DNA from 2 places in the Lactobacillus helsingborgensis genome. Region 2 is predicted to be linked to the other one. Evidence: riboswitches for the same ligand, from Rfam matches in the RefSeq annotation. Region 2 holds a riboswitch; the other holds the start of a gene.
The links. Region 2 has a riboswitch for FMN ahead of DLD54_RS04220 (ECF transporter S component). Riboswitches for the same ligand answer to the same signal wherever they lie in the genome.

Region 1: linked by a shared signal. The riboswitch ahead of ribD (bifunctional diaminohydroxyphosphoribosylaminopyrimidine deaminase/5-amino-6-(5-phosphoribosylamino)uracil reductase RibD) and the one ahead of DLD54_RS04220 (ECF transporter S component) in region 2 are both predicted to bind FMN.

The regions. Positions count from the first base shown of each region.
Region 1 is NZ_CP029544.1:310,427-317,867, reverse strand. Features, by position in the region: gene DLD54_RS01545 (BspA family leucine-rich repeat surface protein) at 1-600, opposite strand, end outside; gene ribH (6,7-dimethyl-8-ribityllumazine synthase) at 899-1,372, opposite strand; gene ribA (GTP cyclohydrolase II) at 1,374-2,600, opposite strand; gene DLD54_RS01530 (riboflavin synthase) at 2,612-3,217, opposite strand; gene ribD (bifunctional diaminohydroxyphosphoribosylaminopyrimidine deaminase/5-amino-6-(5-phosphoribosylamino)uracil reductase RibD) at 3,202-4,263, opposite strand; FMN riboswitch at 4,383-4,516, opposite strand; gene DLD54_RS01520 (class I fructose-bisphosphate aldolase) at 4,764-5,576, shown strand; gene DLD54_RS01515 (glycerol-3-phosphate responsive antiterminator) at 5,636-6,184, shown strand; gene DLD54_RS01510 (FGGY-family carbohydrate kinase) at 6,197-7,441, shown strand, end outside.
Region 2 is NZ_CP029544.1:884,105-891,545, reverse strand. Features, by position in the region: gene DLD54_RS04245 (HU family DNA-binding protein) at 6-281, opposite strand; gene der (ribosome biogenesis GTPase Der) at 465-1,775, opposite strand; gene rpsA (30S ribosomal protein S1) at 1,836-3,041, opposite strand; gene cmk ((d)CMP kinase) at 3,114-3,788, opposite strand; gene DLD54_RS04225 (LysM peptidoglycan-binding domain-containing protein) at 3,840-4,331, opposite strand; gene DLD54_RS04220 (ECF transporter S component) at 4,435-5,115, opposite strand; FMN riboswitch at 5,203-5,317, opposite strand; gene DLD54_RS04215 (pseudouridine synthase) at 5,345-6,064, opposite strand; gene scpB (SMC-Scp complex subunit ScpB) at 6,064-6,672, opposite strand; gene DLD54_RS04205 (segregation and condensation protein A) at 6,662-7,402, opposite strand; gene DLD54_RS04200 (hypothetical protein) at 7,399-7,441, opposite strand, start outside.

The DNA of each region.
Region 1 (7,441 bases), 570 kb from region 2:
GTTTACCTTTTTTACATGCGTACACTCAGGGTCTGGTCCATCTTGACCTAGAAATCCAGCTACGAGACCAGCATTACTTACAATAGTCGGATTATCCTTATCATGACTACCACTTACAGTTAATATGTGAGTATCACTATCGTAACTTACGTCAGCATTACCCCACTTACCTGTTTTAATAGCTTTTGTACTAATTTTATTTTTATTCTGAGTGATGTCTGTTTCTGGTTGGTCATTACCAGCAGAAGTTTGAGAGTTGGAATCTTTATTGTTGCCCTGCGGTGAGTCTACACTCCCATTTTGAGTTTCATCTGCATTATCTGTAGTACCATTAGCATTTCCTTCTGGTGCAGTGGTATTCGCATTATTAGTAGTAACGACCTGATTATTTACTTGAGATACAGTATTGTTTGCTACTCGAGTTTTAACACGACTATCATTATCATTCTTATTAAAGCTTCGTGCAGTGTCTTGTGTTCCTGAATTGCTATCAGCCTTTACGACATTAGTATTCAAACTCATCAAACCAAGCGCAGCTGCCGTTAAACTGCTAAAAAGCAGTGCTCCAGTCCGCTTATTGTGATCTAATCCTTTATTCATTTCTTACCTCTATCATAAATCGAACTATTTTGTCTAAAAAAGTATGTATACTATCACATCATCAGTATATATATTAAACAATAACAAAGCAAGCTTATTATAAATTATTTTTACTAAAACAATGATAAATAAATTAAAATACTACAGTAAAATTCAAGATATAAAATAACATTAATAGCTTTTATATAATATATAATTGATAATCACATATTTATTAATTAAAAAATAAAACAAGTCGTTTCTGAGAATAGAAACGACTTGTTTTCTAGTCATTATTAACAGTGATTAAATGTAGTAATTATAATTGTTTAATTTGTTCTTCTATATTTAAAACCTCTAACACATCCGTCGCACATTCTGCACCTTTATTGCCTGACTTACCACCGGCACGATCAGTTGCTTGTGCAACTGTATCAGTCATTAACACGCCAAACATCACTGGTACTTTTCCGTTAGCTGATGCTGCTGCCAACTGCGACGTAGTGCCTTCACAAACATAGGTAAAGTGAGCAGTTTCGCCCCGAATTACTGCGCCTAGAGCAATAATACCATCGACTTTACCACTCTTTGCCAAACAGTTAACTGTGCGGGCAACTTCGAAGGCTCCAGGTACTCTCACAATCACAATATTTTCATCTTTCACGCCCGATTTTTTTAATTGTGACACTGCTCCAGAAAGCAAACGATCTGTGACCACACCATTAAACTGAGCAACAACAATCCCAATCTTTTTATCTTGTCCTTGAGCAATGTTTCCGTTAATTTCTTTCATATTAATCCACCTCATTTAAAATATGGTTCATTTCATGTTTTTTAGTTGCCAAATATTTTTTATTTTCTGCAGTCATGCCCACTTCAACTGGAATGCGTTCAGTAACTTTGATGCCATAGTTTTCTAATTGCGCTACTTTATCTGGGTTATTAGTCATTAATTTAACCTCGCTAACGCCCTTTTGTCTTAAAATTTCAGCAGCGACATTGTAGCGGCGAGCATCAACTGGCAGACCAAGATGTTGATTAGCTTCTACTGTATTCATACCCTCATCTTGCAGCTTATAAGCACGTAATTTATTCTCAAGACCAATTCCCCGACCTTCTTGACGCAAGTATAAAACCGCTCCTGAACCATTTTCTTCAATTTTAGTTAATGCTGCGGCAAGTTGAGCGCCACAATCACAACGCTTAGAACCAAACACATCTCCCGTTAAGCATTCACTGTGAAGCCGCAATAAAAGCGGCTCACCTTTTTTAACTTCACCTTTGCTAATTAACAAAGTAGGCTGCTTTTCAGGGTGCTTTGTATCTCTGAAACCTTCAAGCTGAAAATGACCATATTTTGTGGGAAAGTCAACCTTGGTAAAAGACTCAATTCCCAAATCTTTGTTTTCCTGATTTTTACGGTACTCAATTAACTCCTCAATGGTCAAATAAGGTATGCCAAGTCCTTCTGCTAAAGCTTTTAAATCTTTGCGTCTGGCCATTGTTCCGTCTTTTTTAATACATTCACAGATAAAGCCAACAGGAGCAACGCCAGCTAGTCTTGCCAAATCTAAGGCTGCTTCTGTATGACCGGTCCGTTCCAGCACGCCACCTCCTTTAGCTACTAACGGGAAAACATGACCAGGATGATAAAAATCAGCCCATTGACTATTAGGATCAGCTAACTTTTTAATTGTTTTCGCACGATCAAAAGCTGAAATTCCCGTAGTAGTTTCAGTGGAGTCAACACTAAGAGTAAAAGCCGTGCCAAAAGTATCGTTCGAGCCAGTTTCAATTGGTTTTAATTGCAGACGGTCGGCATACGCTTTGCTCATTGGTACGCATAATAATCCCCGAGCCTTAGTAATCATCATATTAACCGCTTGCGGTGTAACCTTCTCTGCTAAGCCAATCATATCCCCTTCAGACTCACGCTGCGGTGAATCAGCCACAATAACTAATCCACCTTTTAGCATATGTTTTAATACCTTTTGCATTTTTTCATTCAATTGTTCTGTCATTTTTTTCTCCATCAAAATTCTTTTTTCCAAGCCTGAATCTGCTTAACTGCGTAGCGACCAATCATATCCACTTCAATATTTGCTTTATCACCGACCTGATAATGTGCAAGCGTAGTATTTTGGATAGTATAAGGAATTAAACTTACGCCAAATTGATCATTCTCTGCCATCGTGACGGTTAAACTGATGCCGTCAATAGCGATCGACCCTTTTTCAACAATAAAGGGAGCATACTTATGTGGTACTGCGAATTCTAATTCTATGGAATTTTCATTTTCGTTTCTTATAACCAGTTCAGCTGTAGTATCAACATGACCCGCAACAATATGACCATCTAGTTTGCCGTTCAGTGCTAGTGCGGGCTCTAAATTTACCAAACTACCTTTTTGTAAATGGCCTAGATTAGTCCTTTTCATCGTTTCCGGCATTACGTCTACCGCAAAGTCATTATCGCTCCAATCGGTAACAGTCAAACAAATACCATTAACGGCAATACTTGCTCCTAAAGGCAAATCTGCTGGCGTTAATGCAGAAGCACAGATGCCCAATCTGGCATGTTGCTCACTAATTTCTAAACGAGTAATGGTGCCTGTTGCCTGAATTATTCCTGTAAACATTCTTTTCTCCTCACGCGTATTCTGATATCTTGATTGAATCTCTTAACATCCAAAAGTTGATAGTCACTTTTTGTTGCTGCAGGCTGACCAAACACAGCTGGTAAACCAGTGCCGCCTAAAACTAAAGGAGCTACGTATGTTACTATCTCGTCCGCCAAACCGGCTGCCACAAATTGAGTCTGTACGTTGCTACCACCTTCAACTAATAGTGACTGAATTTCATGTTCAGCTAAAAATTGCACTATTTTTGTTGGTGTCCAATTAGTTGCAGTATAGCAATGAACGTTTTCAGCTACTTTTTGCGATAAATTGGTTGCACTTAACAGCCAAATTTCACCACGTGTCTTAAATATCTGACTGGAAAAATCAAGCTGATTAGCATCCCTAGTTAAAACAATCTTAATTGGTGGCTGTGGTAAGTTCTTAATTCTAACTGTTAGCAGCGGATTATCAATTCGTAAGGTATTGGCCCCGATTAAAATTGCTTGGTTTTGCAGGCGCAACCTTTGCACATCTATTTGAGCTGCATCCCCAGTCAAAAGCGTTCTCGTTTTACCCGCAGCATTAATTTTGCCGTCAATAGACATTGCATATTTAAGTGTTACAAACGGTCTTTTTTGCCGATAAAAAAAGTTATACGCAACATTTAAATTTTCAGTGCCACCAATGACCTCAGTCTGAACACCATGACTTTCTAAATATTTAATGCCCTTACCTGCTACAATTTGATGAGGATCAACCTGACCGATAACTACTCTTTTAATTCCAGCTGCGGCTACTTTTTTGCAACAAGGAGGCTGTTTGCCATAATGACTGCAGGGCTCTAGCGTGACATACAAGGTTGCTCCCTGAGCCTCTTTGGGGTCAGATAAATGTGCTAACGTGTTTACTTCAGCATGTTCTCTGCCATATTGATGGTGATAGCCCGTTGCTAAAACTTGCTCGTTTTTAACTAAAACCGCACCAACTAATGGATTAGTCCAAGTCATCCCTTCTGCTTTCACAGCTTCTTGGGCTGCCATTTGCATATAATCCTTGTCTTGCACTATCTCACTTCCTAAGCATTAAAAAGCCTCGTTGATTTTATCAACGAGGCTTATTTTTTATTCATCAAATAAGATTTCAGCGAAGTTTAATAACGACGCGAGTTTTCTGTCTAATCTTGTTTGTTCTTCTCCCATCCAGACTATAACTGTCGGTACTAGACTCTCACTAGTTCCACCGCAAAACGCGGGTCACGGACTTCAATTATTAATTGTCACCGTCGGTAAGGAATTGCACCCTGCCCCGAAGAAACCGTATTCAACTATTTCAAGTATAGTATAGTTATACGATATGAGCAATAGCATTTGCTTTGAAAAATTATTACTAAAACAATTTGCCAAATTTCATTGACAGCGTTTTCAAATACTGCTATGCTTACATCGTAATAAAATATAAAACTGAACGAGAAAATTAGAAGGTTCAATTAAACCTGTGCAGAATTCTGCACTTGGGTTTATTTGGACCTTCTTTTTTTGACTTCAATTAGAAAAGGAGATTACAAATGGATAAAGCAAAACGTTTAAATAATATTTTTGGTAAAGATGGCAAAACGATTATTGTCGCTTTAGACGGATTCGGTTTTTCCGCTAATACAGACGGGGTAGATTTTTCAGTCAAAAGCGTTCATCAGTTATTAAAGTATGGGCTTAACTGTGCCTTAGTTACTTACGGGCAAGCTCAATTATTTGCGCAAGATTTAATTGATGTGCCGACAATTTTAAGAGTAGACGGGTCGGTTAATGTTTTTGACAGCAGTGTTCCTGAAACAGCACAATTCTTCGATGTCACTGATGCATTAAAACTAGGAGCAAGCGGCGTTGTCTGCATGACTTTCCCCGGCAGTCAAGGTGATAGAGAAGAATTTTCTCATAAAATGTTAGCGCGGCTCGCAAAACAAGGCGAGGAATGGAACGTGCCAGTGATTGCTGAGACCCTTCCTTGTTCTTACGCCGTTTCTGACCAAGAACCTAACTCAGATAATCCAGACTATATTAAAACGGCAGCAAGATTAGGCGTTGAATACGGTGCCGATGTCATTAAAACCAGATTTACTGGTGATATTGAGACTGACAGAAAAATTGTAGAAAACACCAGACGTCCTGCAGTAGCTTTGGGAGGACCAAAAACTGACAACAAGACCTACTTTGAATACGTCCACAACTTAATGACAGCTGGAGTTTGCGGAATTGCAACTGGAAGAAATATTACCCAAGACCCTAACCCAGTTGGTAAGGTAGCAGCTCTATCTGCAATTGTCCATGATGGCAAAACAGTTGAGGAGGCTCTTCAAATATATTCAACTACCAAATCCTAATTACCACTTAATAATTTTCTTTAATAAAGCCTAGTAATAATTTAATTGGAGGAAATTGAATGCAGAACCAGAAAACAATCATACCCTCAGTTAGAGAGCTAAAACTTTTGCAACTTGCTTGTAAGTCTAAGGCATCAATTATTCTATTGAGTAACACTGATATAGGAAACTTAATTAAGCAAACTTCGTACGTTCATAAATTCAGAAAAAAAGCTTTTGTACATTTGGAATTAATTGCAGGTTTTGCACCAGATGCAAAAGGCTTGCGGTTACTTAAAAACATGTACCAAGTGGATGGTGTTTTTACTACTAATATTCAAGCAGGCAATATTGCAAAGAGTATTGGCCTCAACGTGATCTATCGTTTTTTCTTAATTGACAGTCGTTCTCTTAAAAGAACTGGCGCAATACTTGAAAATAATAAGTTTGATGCTATTGAAGTTTTGCCAGCATGTTCAGCAATAGCTGAATCAGCTGATCTAGCTAAATTAAACATAAGTTCTAAATTATTTGCCGGAGGTTTTATTAAAACTTTAAATATGGTCGATCAGATTTTTAGATTAGGATTTTCTGGCATTACTACTAGTAATAGCAAATTATGGCAATGAAAGAGGTATAAAATGACCAAATATTTAATGGGAATAGATAATGGTGGTACTTCAACTAAGGCAGCTATTTATGATGCTGCCGGTAACGAAATTGCAAAGTCCACAATATATACGGAAATGATAACACCTCATGAATACTGGACTGAAAGGGATATGTCTGAATTAAGAGCAGTAAACTTTCAGGTCATTCATGATGTTTTGCAAAAATCAAAAATTAACCCGAAAGAAATTGCTGGGGTCGGTATGACTGGTCATGGTAATGGCCTTTACTTAATCGGTAAGAATGGTCAGTTTGTGCGCAATGGCATTATTTCTACAGATAATAGGGCTAGTGCTATTGTCGAAAAATGGCTTGCTGATAAAAATTATGAAACAGCTGTCAGACCTAGAACCTACGCCACTATTTGGAGTTCACAACCAGCTGCCCTTTTAAAGTGGCTTGATGAAAATGAACCTGAAGTCTATGACAAAACAGAATATGTCTTCATGATTACCGACTTAGTCAGATATTGGCTAACCGGCAAGGCAGGTTTTGAAATTTCAAACGCAAGTGGCACCTCACTTTTTAACCAAGACACAGAAAAATTAGATGAAAAGGTATTCGAATTTTTCGGTATCAAAAAGTGGCTAAAAAAGATTCCACCACTAGTAGATTCTACAGCTGAATGCGGGAAAATCACTGCAGCTGTCAGCAAGAAAACCGGACTGTGTGAAGGAACTCCAGTAGCTGGTGGGCTATTTGACATCACCGCAAGCGCACTTTCAACAGGACTGGTTAAACACAATCAGTTATCAATTGTAACTGGAACTTGGAGCATTAACCAGTACATTGATAGCAAAATCTCAGTTGTTAAAGACTTATTTATGACTTCTGATTATCCGATTAAAGGCGAATATCTCTTAACTGAGGCGTCACCTACAAGTGGCTCTAACTTAACTTGGTTCACAGAAACATTTATGAAGGATCATACCCAACTGTTAAAGATGGTTAATGATGAACATAGTATCTATGATTACTGCTCAAAATTGGTGGCAGCAGTTAAACCTTGGGAAAGCAAACTGATTTTTTACCCATTCATTTTTGGCTCTAACGCTGGTATTGCGAACTCATCTGCCGGCTTCATTGGGGCTTCAAAAGATACCTCATTAGCCCAATTTGTAAATGCAGTTTATGAAGGCGTTTGTTTCGCCCATAAAGCTCACGTTGAAAAATTACTCAAAATAAATGCCAATGTTTTGTCTTCTCCAATTCGCATA
Region 2 (7,441 bases):
TTAAGCTATTTAACAGCTTCTTTAAGAGCCTTACCAGGTCTGAATGCTGGTACAACACTTGCTGGAATTTTAATTTCAGCGCCAGTTTGTGGATTACGTCCTTTACGGGCTGCACGCTTACGCACTTCAAAAGTTCCAAAGCCAATCAATTGTACTTTCTTACCTTTAGAAAGATCTTCTTGGATTGAGCTAAAAATTGCATCAACAGCTGTAGCTGCGTCTTTTTTTGTTAATTTTGTCTTTGATGCAACTTCACTAACTAATTCTGCTTTATTTGCCATTGGGAATTCACCTCCTGAAACATGAATCTCTAAAAAGATTCCTAACTAGTTCCTCAACAAAGGAACAAGGAATAAATGATTATCTAGATCACTATTTCCTTGAATTCAAAATAGCACAAAAGCCCTGCTACAACAAGCAATTTAATCTAAAAATGTGTTTTTTATGCATTTGCTAGATACAAACTATTTTCTCTTACGTGGAATAATTTTAATTGGCGTTCCAGAAAAGTCAAAGTTGGCCCTTAACTGATTAGTTAAAAACCGCTCATAAGAAAAGTGCATTAATTCAGGGTCATTCACAAAAACAACAAAAGTGGGCGGATTAGTAGCAACTTGAGTCATGTAATAAACACGCAGTCTCTTACCCTTAATCATAGGTGTAGGAACTAACTTACTTGCTTCTAAAAGCAAGTCATTCAATACACTTGACTTAATTCTTTGCTGCTGATTGCGATAAACTTGCTTAACCATTTCTGGAATTTTTGCCAAATTCTGTCCGGTTTTAGCTGAAACAAATAAAATTGGAGCATAATCTAAATATTGAAATTCTGTTCGAATAGTTTGCTCAAACTCTTTGGCACTATTGCTATTCTTTTTTGGTAGATCCCATTTATTGACCACGATAATGATGCCGCGTCCTGCTTCATGGGCATAACCCGCAACGTGCTTATCTTGCTCTCTGATACCGGTATCGGCATCCAGTACCAAACAAACTATATCGGAATGTTCAATAGCGCCCATCGCTCTCATAACTGAATACTTTTCAGTTTTTTCGTAAACTTTGCCCCTTTTTCTGATACCGGCTGTGTCCACGATTCTAAATTTAGTACCATCAGCCGTTTCAAACGGCGTGTCTACTGCATCACGGGTAGTACCCTCTTCGTTATTAACGATGACCCGTTTCTCTCCCACAAGTTGATTTACAATGGAAGATTTTCCGACATTTGGTCGACCAATAACACTAAAAGATATTTGTTTGTTTTCGTTTTGATCTAAATCCTGCGGCAAGCTAGCAACAATGCGATCCAGCAAATCACCAATACCAGTCCCATGAATACTTGAAATTGGGATAGGTTCACCAAATCCTAAGCTGTAAAAATCATATATATCCATGCGCTGTTCAGGATTATCAGCCTTATTGACGGCTAAGATTACCGGCTTCTTAGTTTGATAAAGCATTTGCGCAATTCGTTCATCAAGACTAGTTAAGTGGTTGGTCACGCTGGTTAAGATGACAATTACATCAGCTTCTTCAATCGCTATTTCTGCTTGGGCCCTAATCTCTTCTTCAATATTACTGCCTGACCAAGTTATGCCACCAGTATCAATTAAATCGAATTTATGACCCAGCCATTCTGCTTGAGCATAATTGCGATCTCTAGTTACACCTGGCTTATCTTCGACTATTGCTAAACGTTGATTAATAATCCGGTTGAAAAGCGTTGATTTACCAACATTTGGCTGTCCAACTATTGCAACAACGGGTAAAACCATTTTTCAGCCTCCTTCATAAATAAAAAAACCGACTTAAAAAGTCGGTCTTTTCATTAAAAATTAACGACGATCTTTTAATTGGTCACCTATGATATCACCTAAAGCAAAGCCGTTATCATCATTGTTCATGTATTTCTTGTTAACCGAATTGCGATTGTATGAACCGTGTGATTGGTTGCCTTCATTTTCAGAACTCTTAGGCTCAGCGGCCTTCATTGAAAGTGAAATACGACGTTCATTAGGGTCAATGTTTAAAACTTTGACTTTAACTGTTTGACCAACCTTTAACACATCACTTGGCTTATCAACATGCTTATAAGAAATTTCTGAAACATGTACCAAACCTTGAATGCCATCAGCTACTTCAACAAAGGCACCGAAGTTAGTTAAAGATTTTACTTCGCCTTCAAACACATCTCCTTCGTGTAAGTCAGCTGTGGCTTGTTCGAATGGAGAAGGTTCAGTTTGCTTAATCGAAAGGGAGATGCGATGTCTATCATCATCAATACCAATTACTTTAACTTTAACATCTTGACCAGCCTTCAAAACATCGCTTGGCTTATCAACATGCTTATATGAAATCTCGGATATGTGGACTAAACCGTCAACACCACCAACATCAACAAAAGCTCCGAAATTAGTTAAACGAGAAACTTTGCCTTCAACAACATCACCAACAACTAATTGAGATGCTACCTTATCAAAAGCTTCTTCACGTTCTTCTTCAATTAAGTCCTTGTGAGAAAGAATTAAGCGATTCTTACTTGGATCAATTTCGGTAATCTTAAGCTTCATGGTCTTGCCAATGAAAGGCTTAAGATCTGAAACGTAACGGTTAGAAATCAGTGAAGCTGGCAAGAAACCTCTTGTGCCAACATCAACTAACAAACCACCACGTACAGATGAAGTTACAGTACCTTCGATAGTCTTACCTTCTTCGAAGTCCTTTTGTAATTCATCGTAAGCTTCTCTTTCCTTTAAGCGGGTAACTGAGAAGAAGAATTCTCCGTTTTCTTTGTCACCGCCAGCTTTTCTCAAAACCAAAGCTTTGAACTTGTCGCCTGGCTTAACGGCTTCACGTAGGTCAACATTGCGATCTGAAGTGTATTCACGACGAGGAATCACACCTTCAACGCCGGCATTTACGACACCAACATCAATTTGACCTTCTTCAACGTCTAATACTTCAACATCTACGATATCTCCGACCTCAACTCCTTGCATTTGCTTTAATGCATCTAAAAATTGATTACTGTTTTCTGACATTATTTACCTCCCAATATCATACTCTAATTTTAAATGAAAGTTAGAGATTTTTCTACTGTTTTATCCCCTTTTTTATAGTTTTTTTTGACTTTTTTTAATTTCAAATAAAATTGCATTAACAACTTGCTCAATCGTCATTGCAGTCGTGTCAATTTCGATAGCGTCCTGTGCTTTTTTTAATGGTGAGATTTTACGATGAGAATCTTTATAATCCCTTTCCGCAATATCATGTTCAATTTCTGCAAGTGATTGATCTACTTTAATGCCTCTCTCTTTAAAGTCCTTCATTCTTCTTTCAGCACGGGAATGAGCAGAAGCAATCAAAAAGATTTTTACAGCAGCATTTGGTAAAACAGTGGTACCAATATCACGCCCGTCCATCACCACATTCATTTTGCCAGCCATCTGCCTTTGTAATTTGACCATCTTTTCCCTTACCCCAGCAAGAGCTGATACTTGAGAAACATGAGCTGAAATATCTGGCGTGCGAATTTCTTGTGAAATATCTTTTGTACCCACAAAAACCTTTTGTTGACCCGCAACAGACTTCAGTTCAATATTTTCCTGATCAATAGCAGCCAATATGCCCTTTTCATCACCATAACTAAGTTTGTGTTCCCGCGCCAACCACGTAGATGCGCGGTACATTGCCCCCGTATCAATATAAGTGAAATTTAACTTTTGAGCGATAATTTTTGCTACTGTACTTTTACCAGCAGATGCTGGACCATCAATTGCTACTTGCATTCCAATAAAAAAGGGACTATTGACTATTAGTCCCTATTCCTTTCTATATTATTATTGTCTAATCTTTAATGTTTGTCCTATATCAACTTGACTATAGGGATCAAGTTGATTTAACTGTGCTAAATAGCCTACAGACATATTAAATCGGTTGGCAATACTTGTTAACGAATCACCACTTTTTACAACGTATTGTTTTACAACTGCACGTTTCTTTTGAGGCTTAGTCTGAGATTTTTTCTTTGACTTTGTCTCAGTTTTAGTCTTAGTTTTACTTTTATTTATAACTTTTTTATTTTTAGCAGGCAAGTTTTTAGCTTTGGTATGCTTAATTGTTTTTTTACTTGTTTTACGTACTTCAACAACTTTGCTGGCAGAATTATTATTTCCAGCCAAATGATGAACTACAGGAACAAGAGCTACTAAAACAACAACCAACAAAACTATTAGGGCAAGCCAGCCTTTTGATACAGACTTATATGTCCTGACCCTTGATTCCTGAGGACGTTCATAATGATGATATGGACCCTCTTGATTATGATTCATCGTGAAAACCTCCTTACCTAACCTGCTTAATTTTAGCATATTTGCTATTTAAGTGGACAAAAAAATCAGTCATTTAATAGACTGATTTTGGTTTTTCACTATATTAATTTTTTAAATTAAAGTTTCTGCGTACAAAAGGCTTAAATGTTCGTAAAACTGTTTCAAATAATAAGTAAACAACTACACCATTAATGGTTCCTTTTAACAGATTAAATGGCACAATAATGCCAAAAATATAAGCACTCATAGAAGGAATATGTAACAATTGACCTAAATAAACCTTTTCTGTAAAGGCAAGCAAACCAGTATAGCCATGGATTGCCGGTAAGTTAGGAACTGTAGTTACCGCATAAAAAGGTGTTAACACTAGAGCATTGAGTACGGATAAAACTATAGTCATCGCCACAATTCCCAGAACAATTCCTACTATTGGTTGTAAAAATTTTTTCGAGAAATTCTTTTCATCTTTACTAATATTTTTAGTTAAATAATAAAATGGCAAAGCAAAAGAAAGCGAAGCAAGAAAAGCTGCAGTTTGTCCAACTATACTTGGTAAAGCAAAGCCCTTATAAATTAAATTGATTAACATCCGCACAAATGCAATGAACGCACCAGGTCCAGGTCCAAACAAAAATGTACCAATTGTAATGACCACGTCTGAAAAATCAAATTTTAAAAAACTAGTCAGTAGCGGAAATTCAAGCAGCATTAATATATATGCAATCGTTCCAATTAAAGTATAGGCTACTATGTTAGCTAAATTACTAGATTTCTTTTTATGCAAGATTCTTACCTCCAAAAAAATACATGGTCTGTTGCTCCTAGCAACAGACCATGTAAAAGTAAGCTATAGATCTTGGCTTTTAGTTTAGTCTGTCTTCTTTCATCTAGACTTTAACTATCGGTATCTCATTAGATTCCACCACTATCGTGGGTCGTGGACTTACACCACCGGTCGGGATTTTCACCCTGCCATGAAGACAACAAACTTATTTTTAATTTCCACATATATGTTAATCTACGTCCTTTAATCTGTCAACTTCTTCATGAGTTAATTCTCTATATGTGCCAGAAACTAAAGAATCAAGAGTTAGAAAAGCATATTTTTCACGGGCTAATTTTTTAACTTGATGGTTTACAGACTTAAACATTCTTTTGACTTGATGATATTGTCCTTCATGAATTGTTAACTGCACAATTTGGTTATTCTTTTTGCGATCGGTCTTAATGATTTTTACTTTGGCAGGTGCACATCTATGCCGATCAATTTTGACACCATTTTTCAGTTGACCGATTTCTTCAGGCGTAAGCTGACCTGTTATTTTTGCCACATAAACCTTGGCCACGTTATTACGTGGGTGCATTAACAAGTTAGCTAATTCTCCATCATTAGTCATCAGCAGCAACCCTGAAGTGTCATAGTCAAGTCTTCCGATTGGATATAGCCGGTACGGTAAGTTTTTAAAATAATCAACTACTGTTTTCCTACCTTTATCGTCACTGGCAGTAGAAACTACGCCGCGTGGTTTATAAAACAAATAAGTATGTAGACTTTCACGCTCAATCGGCTCGCCATCAACAGTAACGCTGCTAAAAGTGTTAACTTTAGTTCCTAGCTGAGTAACGACTTTCCCATCAACCGTCACTCGTCCTTCTACGATCATTTTTTCGGCCTTGCGGCGTGAAGCAATCCCAGCTTCCGCAATTACTTTTTGCAACCGTTCTAAAACCATTATTTTTCTCCTTTTTGAGTTTTTGCAATATTTTTATCAGCCTGTCCCTTGGCCGCAAATAAATCTATTTCGCCTTCAGCGTTTACACTTTCATCCTCAAAGTCTTCAATTAAGGGCAAGTCGGCCAGACTGTGATAACCAAAATATTGTAAAAAGTAGTCACTGGTCACATATAAGTTTGGGTGGCCGGGAGCTTCTTTTTTACCATCTATTTTAACTAACCCGCGCCAGATTAATGTTTGCAGCGCACCAGAGGAATTAACGCCTCTAATTTCATCAATTTCTATTCTGGTTATAGGCTGCTTGTAAGCAATAATCGACAATATTTCAAGTGCAGATTGACTCAAGCTTTTTGTTAAATCTTTTTGAAAAAAGTGCTCAATGATCATACTCATTTCGGGACGAGTAGTTAATTTATAGTTGTTATTAATATGCTGTACTTGAAGACCTGAATCAGCATTTTCCAGCAGCTTTTTTTGTAATTCTTTGGTCAGTTCACGCAAAGCAGGCTTGGTAATTTGCAAAAGTTCACATAAATTTACATCTGTAATACCAGCATCACCAGCTACATATAATAGTGCTTCTAACTGCGCTATTTTACTTGTCATCACAATCAATTCTTTCTAAACAAAGATCGCCAAAAGTCCTTTTTTGTAGCACTTTTACTTGTTGTTTCTTACATAGTTCAAGTAATGCTAAAAATAAGCCAATCACATCGGATAAGGTTCTCATTTCCTTACAACACGAAAAAAAACTGACGGTCTGATGTTTAGCTAACTTTTTTTGTAAAAAATGAGCCATTTCTGCTACAGAGGTTTCGTTTACATTAACCGAAACGATATCAGGCTGCCTAATTTTCATTCGTTGCAAAATTACTATAAAAGTATTGGTTAATTCCGTAGCTGTGATCTGCCCTTTTGGTAAAGGCTGAATCTTTTTATTTTGGGGAACACTTTCTTCCTTAGCAGCAGTAATTGGAACTTCTTCGTTTCTTTTTCTAAAATAAGCTGAAACCTTTTTAAATACTGAGTAGGTTACTAGTTGCTGCACTAATTCATCCCGCGGATCTTCCTGTTCTTCGTTTTCATCTGCAAAATCATTATGCGGTAATAATGATTGAGATTTAATGCGCAAAAGCATTGAAGACATCACAAAGTATTCTCCTGCTATTTTGAGATTTAATTGTTGCATTTCTTGCAAATAGGCCAAATATTGACTGGTAATTTGAGCAATCGGAATATCATAAATATCAATTTTTTGGACTTTGATTAGGTGCAGCAATAAGTCCAAAGGGCCTTCAAAATTAGGTAATTCCAAAGTTAGGTTTTCACTCATTATCTCGTGTCCTTTTTAAGATATTTAATCAGTTCAATATAT